4 regions of the Paenibacillus konkukensis genome follow, and region 4 is predicted to be linked to each of the others. Evidence: riboswitches for the same ligand, from Rfam matches in the RefSeq annotation. Region 4 holds a riboswitch; each other region holds the start of a gene.

Region 1 (4,976 bases), 3.7 Mb from region 4:
GGCATGCATGCGGTGGAAGATTACCTGATGTCCCGGTATCAAATGTATTGGCAGGTGTATTTCCACCCTGTGACCCGAAGCGCAGAGGTCATTTTGCACAAAGTTTTTCAGAGAGCTAAACAATTATATGAAGAAAATTACGAGTTCTCGTTCATGCTCTCTCCGCTGCTGAGCCTGTTTCGCCAGACGCTCAGCGTGGACGAGTACCACCTGCTGGACGAAGCCTTCATGCAGACGGTGCTTATGCAGTGGTCCCGCGAAGCGGACGAGGTTTTATCCGATCTGTGTTCCCGCTTTCTTAACCGTCGTTTATTCAAGTACGTCATGCTGGAGCACATCGACGTTCAGCAAATCGAAAGGCTGCGGGAGACGATGGCTGGCCTTGGTCTGGACCCGGCCTTTTACCTCGAAATTGATTTCCCTTCGGATCTTTCGTATGATGTCTATCGTCCGGGAGAGCATGACGAAAAACTGCCGATTTTGCTGCTCGATCAAAGGGACACGTTAACGGAAATTTCGCGTAAGTCGGAAATTGTCCGTTCCATCAGCGGCATCCATATGGGCAAGTACCATTTGTATTTCCCCGAGGAGCTGCTCAGAGCCGCTCCCGGCGCTCTGACCGAGGAGCAGCGGAAGCTGCTGCGGCTGGAATAAAGGCCCGGCCGTACCCGATTTTCCCATCACCATATAAAGGAGATTTCGCGTTCAAATGATTACAGACACTCACGCTCACTTAAATGCACCAGAGTTCGATGAGGATCGACAAGAGGTCATCCAGCGCGCGGTTGAGAACGGAATCAGTCGAATCGTCAATGTCGGATTTAACCGGGAAACGATTCCGAGCTCTATCGCCTTGGCGGAGCAATACGACTTCATTTACTCCACAGTCGGCTGGCACCCGCAGGATGCCAAAGATATGTCCCCGGAAGATCTGGAATGGATCGAGCAGCTATGCTCGCACGACAAGGTCGTAGCGATCGGCGAGATCGGCCTTGATTATTACTGGGATACGTCCCCGAAGGATGTACAGGATCGGGTGTTCCGCGAGCAGATCAGGCTTGCCCGCAAGCTTGGCATGCCGATAGTGATCCATAACCGCGATGCGCATCAGGATATTATCCGGATTCTCCGCGAAGAGAAGGCGGCCGAGGTCGGCGGCGTCATGCACTGCTTCTCCGGCAGCTGGGAAACGGCCAAGCTTTGTCTGGACATGAACTTCCATATTTCCTTCGGGGGCCCCGTCACGTTCAAAAACGCGAAACAGCCGAAAGAAGTGCTGGAGAAGGTTCCCATGGACCGGCTGCTCATCGAAACGGACGCTCCTTATTTGACTCCGCACCCTTATCGCGGCAAGAGAAACGAAACCGCATATGTGAAATTAGTCGCAGAAACCGCTGCTCAAATTAAAGGGATTTCCCTGGAAGAGCTGGCTCACGCGACTACGAAAAATGCAGTTAGATTGTTCGGTTTACGCTAGACAAATAGGGGGGTCAAGACAGCCCTTTTTTAGTCGGAAACGCGATAATCGAAGAAAATGGCATGAAAAACTAAGACATGGTTAGAAAAACAAGGGTCCAATTCGTAAAATCGCGCTTAAAAAACGGTTTTGGACGAAAATGAATCTTTTTTGCCGAGTTTGTATACTTTACAACATCGCATCCGACAGCGTAAACTCAATATTAACTTAATACGATTACCATTTTTCCACTATCGCTGAGTTTCCATAAGGGAAACGGGGGAACCGTAATTGGACCCGTCTTATTTTTCAATAAGACTAAGGTCACATTTTCTGGGGTGAGTCTTGGAGAGGTTAAGATCAAGATGATATTAACGCTTATCCAAGTAGGGCGACTCTCAAGTCCGAATCCGTCAGCTAACCTCGTAAGCGTAAGAGAGAGGTAACGATTGTCGTGTGCTTTATTTCATTAACTTGATGAAATAATCAAAGTCACGGGAAGAGTCCTCTTTCCGATGACTTTTTTTATGTTCTCCCGTCAACGTGATATTTGTCCGACAACATAATTGACTTTTAGAGAACGGGGAGGTGCTGGCCGCACGCAGGACCAGAAACGATATGGATCGAAAGGTTGCAGCCCTTAGTGGACCACTAGGAATGTTACATTTCGCTGAAGGGCGAGAAATTGGCGAAGCCGGTCTTCAGTGAAAGAGCGTCGACAGACGTTATCCGTTAACCACAGATTGCAAAACTTAAACCATAGTCGCGTCAGATCAAACATGCGTAACACTCGACGGCGGGGCTTTGAAGGAGGACCGAACTAGTGGGAGCTATTCAACACGAGCAAACCCATGTAAGACGATCATCCAGCATGTCCTTCGCATTGCGATGGAAGCATGAAAACTTGCGTATGATATCCACCACTGCACTTATTTCATTCGCTTTGACTTTCATGTTCTTAATAATGTTATACGGTACGGCTACCAAGAAGGTGACCGTCGTTGTGAACGGACAAGAGACCGTTGTTTATACCAAACAATGGGATCTGCAGCGTTTACTGGATGAGCAACAGATTCAAGTCGGGGAGCATGATCGACTCTCCGCTGCGCTGGATTCGAAGGTGAAGACGGGGGACCGTATTACCATCGACCACGCGAAGCCGGTTCAGCTTACGGCTGACGGTGAAACGAAGACGATCTACACGGTGGCCAAGACCGTAGGAGACGCGTTGCATGAATTGAACGTGCCCGTCGGAGAACTGGATAAGGTGAGCCCGGAGCTGGAGGCGTCGCTGCCGGATAGCGGTGCGGTACAAATTGTCCGGGTGAAGAAAGAGCTTGAGGAAGTATCGGAAAAAATCGCGTTTGACGTTGTGAAGAAAAACGATCCGCAGCTTGTAAAGGGCAAAGAACAAGTTGTGCAAGAAGGCCAGGAAGGCGAAGTCTTGAAGAAAAAAGAAAAACGCTTTGAAGACGGAGTGCTTGTCTCCGAACAGGTGGTTGACCAACAGGTCAAAACGGAAAAAGTCAATAAAGTGGTTGCCGTAGGTACGAAAAATCCGGTTGTAATTTTATCGGCGTCATCGCCGAATCTTCAAGAAGTAACCAAGAGCGGCGTATCCTTCGGCGTGAAGCAGGTCATTAACAATGTAACGTTAACGGCTTATTCCGCAGGCGCGGCTTCGACAGGCAAAAGCGCGGAACACCCGCAATACGGTGTGACGTCAACGGGCACGAGAGTAACGGAAGGTCGAACAATTGCAGTGGACCCCAAGGTGGTTCCGCTGGGCTGGTGGGTGTATATCGACGGCCTGGGCTTCCGCAGAGCGGAAGATACCGGCAGCGCGGTGAAAGGGAACATTATCGACGTGTATTTCGACAGCAATGACTATGCTAACCGCTTTGGCATGAAGCGAGGATACACCGTTTATGTGATCGGACCGAAGAAGCCGACCGCGGACTAAGGGGCTGCAATTAGGGAAGACTCATTATATATACGGCAAGAGGAATGAGAAGAGGGATGCCTCTTCTTTTTTCTGTGTGAAGAACATTACCGCAAGGAAGCGCGAGACGCCCTTGGCTTTGTACGAGAGAAGGTAGTAAGATGATTAAGGAAATCATTGTGGTGGAAGGCAAGGACGACACCGTCGCCATTAAGCGGGCGGTAGAGGCCGAAACGATCGAGACCGGCGGGTCGGCGATCAACGATGAGATCATTAAGCGGATCAAGCTCGCGCAGCAGCGCCGCGGCGTTATTGTGCTGACGGACCCCGATCATGCCGGAGAGCGTATCCGCAAGATTATTACGGCGCGCGTACCGGGCTGCAAGCATGCGTTCATTACGCAGGAGGAGGCTACGAGCCGCGGCGACATCGGCGTCGAGAACGCCTCGCCGGAGACGATCCGCAAAGCGTTATCCAATCTGCGGACGGATTATGAAGCGGCGGAGTCGGATATAACGTGGGAGGATTTGATTAACGCCGGCATGATCGTGCATCCTCAGGCCGCCGCAAGGCGGATGGAGATGGGCAGACAGCTCGGCATCGGCTACTGCAACGGGAAGCAGTTTTATAACCGCTGCCGGATGTTTCGGATTTCCCGCGAAGAATTCGCTGTAGCGTGGAAGCAACTTGAGAAAAAAGAGGGTTAAAGATGGATACGATAAGATCAGGTGTACAGGAGGACATTGCCTCCCCGAAAAAAACAAAGGAGCTGTTGCAGCGCCATGGCTTCACGCTAAAAAAAAGCTTGGGGCAGAACTTTTTGATCGATCCTAACATTTTGTACAAGATCGTATCGGCTGCGGGATTGGATTCGGCCAAGGGCGCGCTGGAGATTGGCCCCGGCATCGGAGCGCTGACGCAGCAGCTTGCCAAAACGGCAGGACGCGTCGTAGCGATTGAGATCGACCAGAGGCTGCTGCCGTTGCTGGAGGAGACGCTGGAGCCGTATCCGAACGCGAGCGTCGTTCAGGGCGATGTGCTCAAGGTCGATCTGAAGCCGCTGTTCGAGCAGTATTTCCAAGGCTTCGAGCCGGTGAGCGTCGTAGCTAACCTGCCCTATTACATTACGACGCCGATTATTATGAAGCTGCTGGAGGAGAAGCTGCCGCTGGAGCATATCGTCGTCATGATTCAAAAGGAAGTGGCCGAACGGATGTCGGCGCGGCCCGGAGGCAAAGATTACGGCAGTTTAAGCATTGCGGTGCAATATTATTGCGAGCCGGAGCTGGTGACGATTGTCCCTCATACCGTGTTCATTCCTCAGCCTAACGTGGATTCGGCGGTTATCAAGCTGAAGGTTCGCGGGAAGCCTCCTGTCGAGGTAGAGGATGAAGCGTTCTTCTTCGATGTCGTACAGGCTTCGTTCGTACAGCGCAGAAAGACGATATACAATAACCTGGCTTCCCGCTTTTACACCAAGGAAACCAAGAGCGAGCTGGAGGCTGTGCTGCAAGAAGCGGGAATCGAGCCTTCGCGGCGCGGAGAGACGCTGTCGATTCAGGAGTATGCGAACTTAAG
Region 2 (4,976 bases), 600 kb from region 4:
ATCCGGTATCGCTTTTTCTAAAGCGAACGTTATAGCAGCTGCAATGATTTCGAACCGCGCGAAGGCGCGGTTTTTTCGTATACCGCTTCCGCAGAAGCCGATTCCGGCACTTAGGCCGCACGCAATCCGGTCAAATCAAAAAAGTCCAAAAGAAGAAAGAAAGTGCAATCCCCTCCGGGCACCGAAACAAAAAAGTGGCGTTGTCCGAAAAGAGACGATCCTATAATCTGGTTGTAGCAAGATCAGACTAATGAATGGGGTGGCACGATGAGTTCTAACGGAAAAGGGAAAACATGGCCTGCAGAATGGCGGGAGACCAAGGATCTGATTACAGGGCTTCCGATGAAACAGCTGACGAATTATATGGCGCACAGCTTCCATCTTTACTTTACGAATGACGGCTGGTACGACAACGGCACGAAGCTGCTGTTCGGGTCGGACCGGCTCAATGCCACGAATTTGTACAGTTTGGATTTGACGAACGGAGAGATTACCCAATTGACCGATTTTCCCGCCGGGACGGCCGTCGGGCTGCAAAACGCCTTTATTAATCCGAACGGCACGGAAGCGTATTTTACGAAAGACAAGCAGCTGCTCTCCATCCATCTGACGACGCTCGAAGAGAAGGTGCTGTATACGGCGCCGGATGGATTCAATCTCGGCAATCTGAGCTGTACCGCCGACGGGGCATGGGTATGCACCTGCATCAAAGAAGATTTGTCGGACCGGATTCCGACTTCGCTCGGCGCCGGATATATCGGCTTCGAAGAGACCGCGAGGGCCAAGCCTCATTGCAAAATCGTCAAAATTCCCGCTGCCGGCGGTGAATCGCAGATTATCCATGAAGATAAAGTCTGGATCGGGCACGTCAACACGTCGCCGACGCAGCCGCATCTGCTCAGCTTCTGTCACGAAGGCCCGTGGGATTTGGTCGACCACCGCATTTGGTGCCTGAATATCGAGACCGGCGAATATTGGAAAATCCGCCCATCGGAGGATAACGTCTTCGTAGGGCATGAATATTGGCATGCGGACGGAGTGACGATCGGCTATCACGGATATACCGAATCGCTCAGCAATAAGGACGGCAAGTTTATCGGCTCGACCAAATACGATAATACGGACAAGGTCGAAAGCGCCTTCCCGTTCCAAAACATGCACGTACACTCCAACGACGCTTCGCTGATCGTAGGGGACGGGCAGCAGACGAGCGCCTATCACGGAGATCAATTCCAGGATACGATCTGCCTGTGGAAAAACAATCAAGGCGTTCTGGAAGGTCCGCGCATTTTGTGCAGGCATCGCGGCAGCTTTCAAGCGCAGAAGCTGCATGTGCATCCGCGGTTCAGCCCCGACGGCAAGCAGGTGCTGTTTACGAGCGATATGACCGGATACGGGAATTTGTACTTGATCGACGTTCCGGATTTCGACAGCTTGCCGAAGCAGCCTTTACTGCCCGGCAGCCATTAACGCAGGCATCAGACAGCGCTTGCAAATCCCGTTATGGGACCGGCAGGACTGGACAACGGACGCAGGCTCCTTTACAGTAAAGAGTATAAACATCATATGACTAAAGGAGATTTGCAATGAAGAACAAACTGAAGGCGGCCGTTATGCCTGCGATAGCTCTCAGCCTTATGTTCCTGCTGCCTGCTGCGGCGGTAGAACCTTCGGCGAGCGAGCGTCAGCAGCTTGCGCTGCCCAGCGAGATGGCCTTTTCCATTCCTATGAACAATTTCTGCAGCACCGAACAAAATATGGACTTCGCGCTGCAGCTGTCCAACACTTCCGCATCGCCTGCGCAAATTACGCTGCATTTGTATCAGCAGGACGGCAGCGAATTCAAAGAAGAGGGCTCGTCTTACCGCGATATCGGTTCGACGCTGGTCCCGGGGAAAGCCGCGAGCTTACCAGGCCATGCGACAGGGCTGTACCATATTAATTTCGGTAATCACAAACAGTGCAACGAACGCGTCTATATGGGCACGGTGGAAGTGAATACCGGAACGGCGTCCCTCTTGGCAAGCGGTTGGGTCAGCAATAACGGTGCGTTCCAGAACATCGTCGTTAACGAGAATAAAACATTCGACCTGTCGGCTCCGGCCGTGAAGACCGAGACGACAACTTCTCCGTAAACGATGCCGAAATTACATAAAATGTAAATATATGATATACTTGAACCCGGAAGCATCGATAGCGTCCTTAACAGACCCTATCATGCTTCTTTTTTTCGCCGAATCCCCTGTCGAAAAAGGAAATGTCAAGTCGCGATTCCAAATCGGCGTTTGCTCAAGAAAATTCATGCGATGATCCATGTCAATGAAGCTGGCGGCAGGCTGTCAGATTTTTTGACTTATAATCGCGCAATTCGGCAGTTTCAATTCATTTACTTAAGGAAATAAAAGAAGTATCATACGATTCATGAAAAAAATTTAACGCTGAGTTTTCTTAGGAAAAACGGGGGAACCAACCGATTTTGGGGTGAATCTATCGTTCGACGATGGAAGAGCGCTCTTCTCACGCTCTAACCCGCCAGCTAACCTCGTAGGCGCTTCTGGGAAGGAAAAATGCACAGGCGTTTATCCTTGTGTATTTTTTTGTTTTTGGGCATAGTAAGAACGCCTTATTTTTCTTGAAGATGAACTTTCAGCCAAATTGAGGGTGTAATCATGACATCGGATTCTATCAAGAGAATCGTATTTGGACGACCGCTCAAATCCAATGAGCTGGAGCAGGAGAAAATGCCGGTATGGAAAGCGCTGCCGATTCTTTCTTCCGACGCGCTATCCTCCGTAGCCTACGGCACCGAGCAAATTCTGCTTGCCTTGGCCGTATTCGGAGCCGCAGCTTTTGCGTATTCGCTGCCCATTGCCGTCGGAATTATCATCCTGATCACGCTGCTGGTCGTCAGCTATCGTCAAGTGATCGACGCATATCCCGGCGGGGGCGGGGCCTATATGGTGTCGAAGGAAAATCTCGGGGTCCCGTTCGGGCGGCTGACGGGCGTGTCGTTGTTAATCGATTATACGTTAACGGTAGCGGTATCCGTATCGGCCGGCGTTCAGGCGATCACCTCCGCTTTTCCGGTCACTATCCCATATATCGTGCCGATCGCGCTGCTCCTTGTCTGGATTATGGTCTGGCTCAACTTGCGGGGAACTTCCGAATCCGGCACGGTGTTCGCTTTCCCGACGTATTTCTTTATTCTGTGCGTACTGGTGCTGATCGGAAAAGGCGCCTTTGATCTTATTACCGGCTCCGAGCATGTCAGGGAATCCCAGCTGATTCCTACATCGATGCCGGCGGGCTTAACGCTGTTCGTACTGCTTAAGGCGTTCTCGTCAGGCTGTTCGGCGGTGACGGGCATCGAGGCGATCTCCGATGCGGTGCCGCATTTCAAAACCCCGTCCCAGGCGAATGCCAAACGAACGCTCGTATCGCTCGGCACGCTGCTGGCCATTATATTTGGCGGGATTACCGTTCTAACGATCGCTTACGGCATCGCTCCCGACCCGAAGGGGCATACTTCCGTTCTGTCGATGGTCACGGAGCATGCTTTCGGCCGCGGATGGATGTATTACGCCACGCAAATCGCGACGATGATGATTTTGACGTTGGCGGCCAACACCAGCTTCAACGGTTTTCCGATATTGGCCTCCATTATGGCTGTCGATAAAAATTTTCCGAGAATGTTCGCCAACCGCGGGGACCGCTTATCGTTCCATTTCGGCATCGTCACTCTGGGCGTGCTGGCCAGTCTGCTGCTGATCATCTTCAAGGGAAAGACCGATGCGCTGATTCCGCTGTATGCGATCGGAGTATTTCTTTCGTTTACGCTGGCGCAAAGCGGGCTCGTTCGCAAATGGCTGCGCGAGAAGCAGAAGGGCTGGCAGGGGAAGCTGGCGATCAACGGGCTCGGCGCTATCGTCTCCTTCGCGGTGCTGATTATTTTTTGCGTGACCAAATTTGCCCAAGGCGCCTGGATCGTGATCGTGCTTACTCCTGTGCTGCTGTGGTTTATTACCCAAATTTACGAGCACTATGAAGATGTGGCCAAACAGCTGCGCTTCGATCTGGGAGAACCGCTGCCGCATAAAGAATCGATCATCATCGTTCCTATCGCGGGCATTCACCGGGTCGTGGCCTCGACCATCTCCTATGCGAAGACGCTGTCGCCCAATGTGATCGCATTCTATGTGTCCTACTCGGACGAGGACGAAGACCGGATGGAGGAAAAATGGGAGCAGTGGAACCCGGGAGTGCGGCTCGTCATCTTCAAATCGCGCTACCGGACGCTGATCAAGCCCTTGGTCGATTTCATCGCCCGCATCGATGCGCATGTGCAGGAGAAGCAGACGATTATGGTGCTGCTGCCGGAGTTCGTTCCGAAGCGCTGGTGGCATCGGCTGCTGCATAACCAGTCCGCCTACCGCATCCGTTCCAGATTATTGCGGGAAAAAGATATTGTCGTCGCCACATTGCCGTTTCATTTAAGCGAATAACTCGAAATCATGAAGGCCATTCTCCGGCGGGGAGGATGGCTTCATGCGCCTTTCGGCGCTTTGATCGCATGAGGGGAGTGCGGCGCTTCGAGAGGTGCGGCGAGCAGGCGCAAGGAAAATAGCGGAAAAGGCGCATCTCCCGGTGAAACGGGAAATGCGCCATTTTCCGCGCGGTCTTAACGGGATTGCTGGCCGTCAAGCGAGCGGGGCAATTAGGAACGAAGCAGGGCAAGGTCGAACTCGGGAACGAGGCCTTCCTGCGCGGCCCGGTGCAGCAGCGACGTAATCGCCGCATAGCCGTCCTCGCCGAGATCGGCCGTAAACTTGTTGACGTATAAGTCGATATGCGCCTGAGCGACCTCGGGAGCGAGCTCCTGGGCATGGCTCATAATATAGTCGCGGGACGCTTCCGGGTGGGCCCACGCGTATTCGACGGATTGGCGGGTCCACTTGGCCAAGGAAGCGATATCCATC
Region 3 (4,976 bases), 3.3 Mb from region 4:
CGATCGAAGGAGCTGCGCAACCAGTTGAATTCGGCTAACGAGGAGATCGCACGGTTGATCAAAAACGAAGAACGGCAGCGGATTTCCCGGGATTTGCACGATACGCTCGGCCACACGCTGTCTTTAATCACGTTAAAGAGCGAGCTGGCAGAAAAATTAATTCCCCGCAATCCGGAAAAAGCGGCGCAGGAGGTGCGGGATATTCAGATGACATCGCGCGCCGCGCTCAAGCAGGTGAGGGAACTGGTGTCGGGAATGAACGCCGTTTCGATTCACGATGAAATCCGCCATGCGCGGCAAATATTGGCCGCGGCCCGAATCGGGGTCGAGACCGAAGGGGATTTCGCCGGACTGGATGCTTCGCCGCTCATTCAAAATATATTGGGGATGTGTCTGCGCGAGGCCGTGACCAATGTGGTGAAGCACAGCAAGGCTTCGCTCTGCCGCATCGCCTTACATGAAGACGACAGCGGGATTACGGTGACGGTAAGCGATAATGGAGAAGGATTGCGGCGCGCCTCCTGTCCTACCCCCTCTTCCGGGCGGGGACTGCTGGGGATGAAGGAACGGCTGGACTTGATCGACGGCAAGCTGACGTTTCAAGCGGAGGAAGGACAAGAAACGACCGTAACGTTCACCGTGCCCAAAATCGTCAAACATCAGAAATCGGGGGAGAACGCGCAATGAAAGTGATAATTGCAGAGGACCAAGGGATGCTGCGGGGAGCGCTTAGCGCGCTGCTGGACTTGGAGGACGATGTGGAAGTGATCGGGCAGGCCGAGAACGGGGAAGAGGCGATGCGGCTGATTCTGGAGCTGGGACCCGATCTGTGCATCATGGATATTGAAATGCCGCGTATGACAGGGCTCGATGTCGCCGAGCGGCTGAAGGAGCAGGGGCATCCTTGCCGCATCGTCATCCTGACGACCTTCTCCCGCTCCGGTTATTTTCAGCGGGCGATCAAAGCGGGCGTTCACGGCTTCTTGCTCAAGGATTCGCCGATCGACGAACTGGGCGAGGCGCTGCGCAAAGTCCATGCCGGGGGCCGGGCGATTAGCCCCGAGCTGTCGCTTACGTTCTGGGAGGCGGAGAATCCGCTGACCGAACGGGAGCGGGAGGTGCTTAGGCTGGTTGCCGAAGGCTTGTCGGCGGGCGAGATCGCCAAATCGCTGTTTCTTTCCGGCGGAACGGTGCGAAATTATATATCGGAAATTATGCAGAAATTGGAGGCGAAAAACCGGATCGACGCGATCAGCATAGCGGAGAAAAACGGCTGGCTCAAGTAGCGGCCGTTTTCGTTTTAACTGCATTCCCTTAAGGGGGAAGACCAGCGGGAAACAAGCCGCTCCAAATTGCGTAAAACGAAGATAGAGTGAGCGGGAAGCAGTTATATGAAGATCAGGATGGAAGTAAGCGCTGCCATCCTATTCGTTCGTTGAAATTCGCCGCATAGGTCTGTCGGCTGTTCTTTACAGCAGCCTGCAACAGGCGTAATATACAATTCATGATTTGAAAAAACAAAGTTTCCAAATTCTGATCGCTTAATTTCCCTTATTCAGGGAAAGCGGGGGAACCATTGCAGCGGTATTTTTCGGTGTGAGAGCCGGAAATATCGATGCCGGGGTGAATCCTAGCGCGATGCAAAGCTAGCTTGCATCCGCAGGTAGGGCGACTCTCACCGCCCGAATCCGACAGCTAACCTCGTCAGCGTGGAAGGACATCGGCTTCTTGGTTGTTGAAGACGATGGTCTAATGGAGAGAGGATGATGAAGCTTGTGATCGTTTAAACGGCCACAAGGCTCCCAAGCCTCTGTGGTTTTTTTGCGCCCATTTGTGAAAAATGGAATTGTTTTTTGGAAAAATGAATCGAGTTTTTTTCATCAGACCGATAAGCAGTTATAACGCTTAATCCCTGAATAAACAGGGAGCGGGGGAACCAAAGGGCCTTGGCAGGCCCATGGGGTGAATCCCAGCCGACATGCGCTGGGTAGGGCGACTCTCACGCCCGAATCCGACAGCTAACCTCGTCAGCGTACCGAGAGAGGCAACGATGATCGTGTGCTTGCACAGCTGTGTTTGCTGTGCTTTCCAAAGAAGCCGCGAGAAGAGACCCCTCTTTTCGCAGGCTTCTTTTTATTTGTCTGCCTTCTCTTGAGAGAATAGGAGGAGAAAAAGATGATTGCCGTGCAAGAGTTCATACTCGTATCGGCGCCTAATAAAACCGGCGAAAGCTTCGTCCGGCTGCTTTTGGCGAAAGGAATCCCGTTTGCGGCGATCACGAACAGCCGAGCGGAAGCAGGGAGGCTCCGTAAGCTGGGTGTCAAGCATTTTATACGGGTAGACACCTCGGAATGCGAGTCTTGGCTTTTGCCTGAGCTGCCGATCGGACGGGTGTTCCTGTTCGAAAGCTCGTTAAATCTGTGCTGCCGGCTCATTCAAATATGCCGCACGTGGACTTCCAAAGATATTTACGTCATTACTCGTCATATGAATCCGAGGCTGGTGTATCGTGGACTTGGCGCAGACCATGTCATCCATACTTCAAGCCAAGATGTTTCTTTTTTAATCGAATAAACAAACGCTGGAGGCGTTCCTATGCTGGATATATGCATGATTGCGATGCTCGCGGCTATGTACGGGCTGTTCTATGGCTTTATGACCTGGTGCGGCCGGGTCGTTGCGGAAACGGGAGGCGATAGCAAATGATATTGGTCGCTGCCGTCACGATGTTCTTGTTCGTGTACTTGGCGTACGCCCTGATTCATCCGGAAAAATTTTGAGAGGGAGCGAAAAGCTCTAGAAGCATGGTGAAAAAGCAGACTTCGCTAAGCGAAGGCAATCTGGAGAAGCGTAAGCTGTCGCCTTTGTCTCCGGATTTCAATCCTTTCAAGGGCTAGCCATTCAAGAAATCCGGGGAGAAAAGCTCTTAGGAGGAAAAAAACATGGGAATACTGCAGATCGCGATTGTTATCGTCATCTTGATCTTGCTCGTCAAACCGTTGGGAACGTATTTATATCATGTCTTCTCCAATGAAGCGAACCGCACGGATCGCTGGTTCGCCCCGATAGAAAAAGCGATCTATGCCGTTACCGGATTGAAAAACCGTTCAGGCATGACTTGGAAGATGTACGGGCTAAGCTTTATTGTGACGAATATTGTTCTGGTAGGAGCCGGTTACTTGATTCTTAGACTGCAAACTTTGCTGCCGCTCAACCCGAACGGTATCGGCAATATGGAGCAGACACTTGCCTTCAATACCGTCATCAGCTTCATGACGAACACGAATCTCCAGCATTACAGCGGGGAAACGGGCTTGTCGTACTTTTCGCAAATGGCTGTCATCACGATGATGATGTTTACGTCGGCGGCGACGGGGCTATGCGTCGCCATTGCGTTCGTGCGGGGCGTGACAAGCAGAGGCGAAAGAATCGGCAACTTTTTCGAAGATTTCGTGAAGGCGCATGTGCGGGTGTTTTTTCCGCTGGCGCTCATCGTAACGCTGACGCTTGTAGCGCTTCAGGTTCCGCAGACGCTGCAGCCTGCGCTGACGGTGAATACGCTCGAAGGCGGCGAGCAGCATATAGCGATCGGGCCGGTAGCTTCGCTTGAGGCGATCAAGCATCTCGGAACGAACGGAGGCGGCTTCTTCGGCGTGAACTCGGCGCATCCGTTCGAAAATCCGAGCGCTTTAACGAATGTGATTGAAATTTTATCGATGTGGTCGTTATCCGCTGCGCTTCCTTATACGTACGGGCTGTTTGCACGGAACCGCAAGCAGGGATGGGTTATTTTTTCGGCGATGATGATTTTGTTTCTGCTGTTTCTGTCGCTGGTATACGCTGCGGAGTCGGCAGGCAATCCGGTTTTGAACAGACTGGGAATCGACGCGTCCCAAGGCAGCATGGAGGGCAAGGAGGTGCGCTTCGGCATCGCGCAATCGGCATTGTTCACCACGGTTACGACAGCAGCTACCACAGGCTCGGTCAATAATATGCACGATACGCTGACGCCGCTCGGAGGCATTACGCCGCTGGCGCTTATGATGCTGAATTGCGTCTTTGGCGGCAAAGGCGTCGGACTGGTGAATATGCTTATGTACGCGATGCTGGCCGTTTTCCTCGCCGGATTGATGGTTGGCCGGACGCCGGAGTTTCTGGGACGCAAGATAGAACCGCGCGAAATGAAGCTGATCGCTATAGCTATTCTGGCGCATCCGCTCATCATTCTTGCCCCGACGGGCATCGCCTTGGCGGCGGAGCTGGGCAAGGCGGCGATCTCGAATCCGGGCTTTCACGGGATTACTCAGGTGCTGTACGAATATGCCTCATCGGCCGCCAATAACGGCTCGGGCTTCGAAGGGCTGGGCGACAACACGCCGTTCTGGAATATATCCACCGGGATTGTCATGCTGCTGGGCCGGTACATTTCCATGATCGCTTTGTTAGCCGTTGCCGGCTCGTTGGCAAGCAAGCAATGGGTGCCGGAAACGTTGGGGACGTTCCGTACGGATAACCGGCTCTTCGTAGGCATCCTCGTCGGAACGGTGCTTATTATCGGGGCGCTCACGTTTTTGCCGGCGATCGTGCTCGGACCTATTGCCGAACAGGTAACGATTCGTTAATGAAGAGAGAGGCGATCAAGCATGAATGAAAATAAAACAAGCGGCGGCAAGCTGCTCACTTCCGCCGTCGTCGTTCAAGCGGCGAAGGAGAGCTTCCTGAAGCTGAATCCTGTCAAAATGATGAAAAACCCCGTTATGTTCGTCGTGGAAGCGGGCGCTTTCATCGTGCTGCTGATGACCGTGCTGCCGGGTTACTTCGGAACGGAGAACAGCGTCGGGTTTAACTTTACGGTATTTGTGATCCTATTGTTCACGATCCTGTTCGCCAACTTCGCCGAAGCTTTGGCGGAGGGGCGGGGGAAGGCGCAGGCCGACTCGCTAAAAAAAACGAAGCAGGAGATTATGGCGAACAAG
Region 4 (4,976 bases):
GCCGGACCTTATTATTTTGAATACGGCCGCCAAGGCGGCGAACGGGATTTACGAGCAGTATGCGAAAATCGCGCCGACCTATGTGTTCCAGAACGGGCTCACGAAAGATTGGAAAGAGGTGCTGCTCACCGTAGGCGAACTGCTCGGCAGCAAAGACAAAGCCGAACAGGCCATCGCCGGCTACGAGCAAAAAGCGCGCGAAGCTAAGCGGCAGATAAGCCCTATTGTCGGAGACAAGAAAAGCGTGATCTTATGGATACAGGGCAAAAGCATCTACCTCGTCGACAGCGGACGCTTCAGCGGCGCGGTGCTGGCGAAGGATCTCGGCTTCCCGTTCCCCGAACAGGCTTTGGTGGAGACGGTCGGCAAGCCGCTGGCCGAGCTGTCGCTGGAGACGCTGCCGGATTTGAAGGCGGATTATATTTTCTATGTCAATCAGAATGCGAACGGCAACGAACAAACGAATCTTATTCTCGATAACGAAGTATGGAAGCGGCTGCCCGCCGTTCAGCAGGGCCACGCCTACGAGGTCGATTACGGCAATTGGATTAACGGAGGCATCCTTGCCAACGAGAAGACGATTGACGATGTGCTGAAGCTGTTGAAACGATAGGCGTTCCGTTGCAAGGACGCACGCAGGCGCAGCCGCAAGATCAGAGCGGATCACCCTCTGGTCTTTTTGGTTGTTTAGGAAATGATGCGCAGCAAATTCCTGTGGATATCCTGGGGCTCCTCCGAAAGGAATGTCTAACCATAGAACGAACCCAGAGGAATGGTTAGACGCCGATCCAGCTTAGGCTGGATGCGGACGGAATAAGCTTCAGAGCATCACTACCCTGGAAATTACTCTTGGTACCCCATTTCCATTGTCTGTGGTGCCGCGTCGGCGGCATGGATGGCTTTTGGGGGATTTGTTCCGTTATGGCGGAAGCCGGAGAGAGGAGAACGGGCACGAATGCTGAAACAATTTTTTGCTTATTACAAGCCTTACAAAAAGTTATTTATCATCGATTTTTGCTGCGCCGTATTTTCGGCTTTGCTGGAGCTTGGATTTCCGCTGGCCGTCAACCAATTCGTCGACAAGCTGCTGCCGAGCGGCAACTGGCGGCTGATTTTATGGTCGTGTCTCGGCTTGCTTGCCGTCTATGCGCTGAACAGCGCGCTGCAGTATATCGTCACTTACTGGGGACATAAGCTGGGCATCAACATTGAAACCGATATGCGGCGCAAGCTGTTCGAGCATGTGCAGAAGCTGTCGTTCCGCTTCTTCGACAACAACAAGACGGGAACGCTGTTATCGCGGATGACCAGCAATTTGATGGAAATCGGGGAGATGGCGCATCACGGACCGGAGGACGTATTTATCGCGGTCATGACGCTGCTCGGCGCATTCGCGCTGATGCTGGCGATCAATTGGAAGCTGGCCCTGCTCACGGTCATTGTCATTCCGGGCTTGATCTTCCTGGCGATGCATTTTAACCGCAAAATGATTCAGGCGTTCCGGCGCATGTTCAGGGACATCGGAGAGTTTAACGCGCGGGTGGAGGATAGCATCGGGGGCATTCGCGTTGTGCAATCTTTCACGAACGAAGAACACGAAGCGAAATTGTTCGCTCACAATAACGAGCAGTACCGGCAAACGAAGTTTTTTTCCTATAAAGTTCAGGCGCAGAACGCGTCGGCCAGTTACTTTCTGACGCGGATGATCATTTTGTTCGTTCTTGTGTGCGGCACGTGGTTCGTCATCCGGGGGGAGCTGACGAGCGGGGAATTCGTCGGATTCCTGCTGCTGTCGAACGTGCTGCTCGGACCGATCAACAAGATCGGGGCCGTTATCGAGAGTTATCCGAAGGGCATTGCCGGATTCAAGAGCTACCTGGAGCTGCTGGAGACGGAGCCGGATATTGCCGAAGCGCCGGAGGCGGTCGATCCGGGTAAGCTGCGCGGCGACATCCGTTTTCACGACGTTACCTTCGGGTACGAGCAGGGGAGAAACGTCATCAGCCAGATGAGTTTGACTATTCATGCCGGGGAGACGGTGGCTCTGGTCGGCCCTTCCGGCGCGGGGAAAACGACGATGCTCAGCCTTTTGCCGCGTTTTTACGAGGTGAACGCAGGCAGCATTACGGTCGACGGCATCGATATCCGCAAGATGAAGCTGGCTGCCCTTCGCGGCCAAATCGGCATTGTTCAGCAGGACGTATTCCTGTTCTCCGGCACGATTCGCGATAATATCGCCTACGGCGAGCTGGACGCTGCGGAAGAGCAAATATGGGAAGCCGCCCGCAGAGCGCGGCTGGAGGAGTTTATACGGTCGCAGCCCGACGGCTTGATGACGGTGATCGGCGAGCGGGGCGTGAAGCTGTCCGGAGGCCAGAAGCAGCGGCTTTCCATTGCGAGAATGTTCCTTAAGAATCCTCCGATTCTCATTTTGGATGAGGCGACCTCCGCATTGGATTCGGAGACGGAGAAAGCGATCCAGCAGTCGTTGAACGAGCTGGCCGCAGGACGCACGACCTTGATCATCGCGCACCGGTTGGCGACGATCCAGAACGCGGACCGCATCATCGTGATGACGGAGCAGGGAATTCGGGAGCAGGGACGGCACGAAGAGCTGCTCGCCGCCCAAGGCGCTTACACTCAGCTGCATCAGGCCCAATTCGGGCTTAAGTGATTTTCCATTGAATTTCCAGGTATCGTTCATGTAAAATGGATAATGCTGCTGATTACGATTACAAAGGAGTTCTTATGCCCCAGATCGACATGCCTTCTGTCATTCTATTAATTTTTGCGGCGCTTGGCATATTGAGCAACAACAATTCGATTACCGTGGCCGTCGTCTTCCTGCTGCTGCTGCGGGTGTTGAACGTGCAGCAGGCTTTTCCGTGGATTGAAAAGTACGGCCTGACGGCCGGCATTATCGTCTTGACGATAGGGATTATGGCGCCGCTGGCGAGCGGCAAAATTACGTTTCAAACGTTGTACGAATCGGTATTCCACTGGAAATCGCTGCTTGCGGTGGCGATCGGCATGCTGGTCGCTTATTTGGGCGGGCGCGGCGCGATGCTGATGACGAATCAGCCGACGGTCGTAACGGGCATTCTGCTGGGCACCGTGCTCGGAGTCGCTTTCTTGAAGGGCGTTCCCGTAGGCCCGCTTATCGCAGCGGGAATTTTATCCTTATTTTTAGGCAAATGATGGCAGTATTTGCGGCGCGTACCCACCGATATGCCGGAAGGAGAACGAATATACTGTAAATAGCTTCGCGAAGTAAACATGCCGAATCGGCACAGCATAAGTGACCGTACGGGGGATGCTTTATTGGGGTGAATGTTTGCGCGGCCTCGCGCCAAGCGAATAGGGGAAAACCTCTCCCTAACCCGTCAACTAACCTCGGAGGCTTTTGGGAGGAATTGAACGTTGAAGTTGTTTGGCAAAGCTTTAATTGTATCCTGCGCGTTTATTTCGTGCGCGCTTTTTTCGGCCGTGCATGCTCAGGCCGCCCCGGAAGACGCAGTGAAGATTCAAGTCAATGACAAGCTGGTCGATTTTCCGGAAACGAAGCCGGTTTTGGACGCGAACTCTCAGCTGCAGGTTCCGTTCCGCCCCCTGATGGAAAACCTCGGCTATAAGGTCGAATGGGTGCAGGAGGGCAGAGAAGTCAAAGTAACGATGAGCAAAGGCGATCAGAACATGACGCTGAAAACCGGCGACGATTTCGTAGTCGTCAACGGCAAGCAAGTGAAGGTGAACTCGATGATCGGGATGGCGCAAGGCAGCGTATACGTTCCTCTGCGCTTCGTATCCGAGACGCTGGGAAGCGAGGTGCAATGGGATAACGATAATCAAATCGCCATTGTCGACGCGGACGGGAAATATCATGCTCCGGCCTGGTACAAGCCCAAGCAGGACGATAAGCTGCTGAAGTACGCCCAAGCTTATATGGGCATTCCGTACGTATGGGGAGGCAGCTCGCCGGCCGGCTTTGACTGCTCGGGCTTCGTGAAGTTTGTTTTCTCGAATGTCCGCGGAATCGAACTGCCCCGAACGTCCAACGAAATGTATGATAGCACGGGCGTTGCCGTAGCGTCTCCGAAACCGGGCGATCTCGTATTTTTCGCTAACGGACGCCTGTCCCATGTCGGCATTTATATGGGCAACGGCCAGTTCATTTCGGCAACGACGTCGTACGGGGTTCATATCGACTCGCTGTACAGTTCGTACTGGGGAAGCAGGTACATAGGAGCTAAAAGCTTGTAACGTTGTGCAGTATAAGAGTCCCCATGCTTAATGGATTATTATCGAAAAAGGATATAATAGGAATTTATGACAAACAGGCTGTCTAGGTCAGCCTGTTTGTTTGGTTCTTGGCCCCAAAAACGTCGGCGCTTGCAGCCGGCGTCTTTTATTTATACAGGATATCGTTCTTCAAGGTCGCCACATGCTCCAGCACCTGTGAAATTTCTTTTTCCTGAACGCCGAAATGGGCGAGCGCGTCGTGCAGATGCCCGGCCACCGCATCAAAGTGCACGGGCTGCAAATTCATGCCTTCATGGGCTTTGGCCATCGATTTGCCCGAATATTGATTCGGCCCGCCGAGCGCGAAGCTGATAAATTTGGCCTGATGTCTGCGTTGTTTCTCCATATCGGTATGCTCAAAAAAATGTTTGATCGTGTCGTCCGCAAGAATGCGTTTGTAAAATTCATCGACAACCTTCGAAATGCTGTCTTCTCCGCCTAATTGTTCGTACAGTGTCATGATAAGCTCCTTCCGATGGATAGATTGCGTACAGTAATTTGTCCGTTTTTCTCCAAAATATTCATGGAACGCTTAAAAGGCAATGATAGCTCTCCGCATCCGCATAACATGCAAAATGAAAGGAAATGTTAGCTATGTTTAAGTCAATTTGGGAGGTGACGGCTACATGCCAATATCGTCGTTAGCGCCGCATGAATCGATGGAGCTTCATGAAGCG

The links. A riboswitch is a leader RNA that binds a small molecule or an ion and turns the genes downstream of it on or off. The one in region 4 is predicted to bind cyclic di-AMP.
Region 1: it holds a riboswitch for cyclic di-AMP, as region 4 does, so the genes downstream of both, SK3146_RS20805 (resuscitation-promoting factor) here and SK3146_RS02415 (C40 family peptidase) in region 4, are expected to answer to the same signal.
Region 2: it holds a riboswitch for cyclic di-AMP, as region 4 does, so the genes downstream of both, SK3146_RS34825 (APC family permease) here and SK3146_RS02415 (C40 family peptidase) in region 4, are expected to answer to the same signal.
Region 3: it holds a riboswitch for cyclic di-AMP, as region 4 does, so the genes downstream of both, SK3146_RS22770 (hypothetical protein) here and SK3146_RS02415 (C40 family peptidase) in region 4, are expected to answer to the same signal.

The regions. Positions count from the first base shown of each region.
Region 1 is NZ_CP027059.1:4,790,046-4,795,021, forward strand. Features, by position in the region: gene SK3146_RS20795 (HD domain-containing protein) at 1-654, shown strand, start outside; gene SK3146_RS20800 (TatD family hydrolase) at 710-1,477, shown strand; cyclic di-AMP (ydaO/yuaA leader) riboswitch at 1,702-1,903, shown strand; gene SK3146_RS20805 (resuscitation-promoting factor) at 2,280-3,419, shown strand; gene rnmV (ribonuclease M5) at 3,560-4,105, shown strand; gene rsmA (16S rRNA (adenine(1518)-N(6)/adenine(1519)-N(6))-dimethyltransferase RsmA) at 4,108-4,976, shown strand, end outside.
Region 2 is NZ_CP027059.1:7,942,183-7,947,158, forward strand. Features, by position in the region: gene SK3146_RS34810 (polysaccharide deacetylase family protein) at 1-21, shown strand, start outside; gene SK3146_RS34815 (oligogalacturonate lyase family protein) at 268-1,470, shown strand; gene SK3146_RS34820 (hypothetical protein) at 1,587-2,135, shown strand; cyclic di-AMP (ydaO/yuaA leader) riboswitch at 2,427-2,566, shown strand; gene SK3146_RS34825 (APC family permease) at 2,670-4,502, shown strand; gene SK3146_RS34830 (1,4-dihydroxy-6-naphtoate synthase) at 4,715-4,976, opposite strand, start outside.
Region 3 is NZ_CP027059.1:5,202,511-5,207,486, forward strand. Features, by position in the region: gene SK3146_RS22760 (sensor histidine kinase) at 1-687, shown strand, start outside; gene SK3146_RS22765 (response regulator transcription factor) at 684-1,286, shown strand; cyclic di-AMP (ydaO/yuaA leader) riboswitch at 1,529-1,725, shown strand; cyclic di-AMP (ydaO/yuaA leader) riboswitch at 1,893-2,049, shown strand; gene SK3146_RS22770 (hypothetical protein) at 2,176-2,574, shown strand; gene kdpF (K(+)-transporting ATPase subunit F) at 2,727-2,780, shown strand; gene kdpA (potassium-transporting ATPase subunit KdpA) at 2,943-4,622, shown strand; gene kdpB (potassium-transporting ATPase subunit KdpB) at 4,644-4,976, shown strand, end outside.
Region 4 is NZ_CP027059.1:568,720-573,695, reverse strand. Features, by position in the region: gene SK3146_RS02430 (ABC transporter substrate-binding protein) at 1-613, shown strand, start outside; gene SK3146_RS02425 (ABC transporter ATP-binding protein) at 956-2,674, shown strand; gene SK3146_RS02420 (DUF441 domain-containing protein) at 2,749-3,198, shown strand; cyclic di-AMP (ydaO/yuaA leader) riboswitch at 3,268-3,417, shown strand; gene SK3146_RS02415 (C40 family peptidase) at 3,421-4,260, shown strand; gene SK3146_RS02410 (group I truncated hemoglobin) at 4,406-4,759, opposite strand; gene SK3146_RS02405 (spore gernimation protein GerQ) at 4,926-4,976, shown strand, end outside.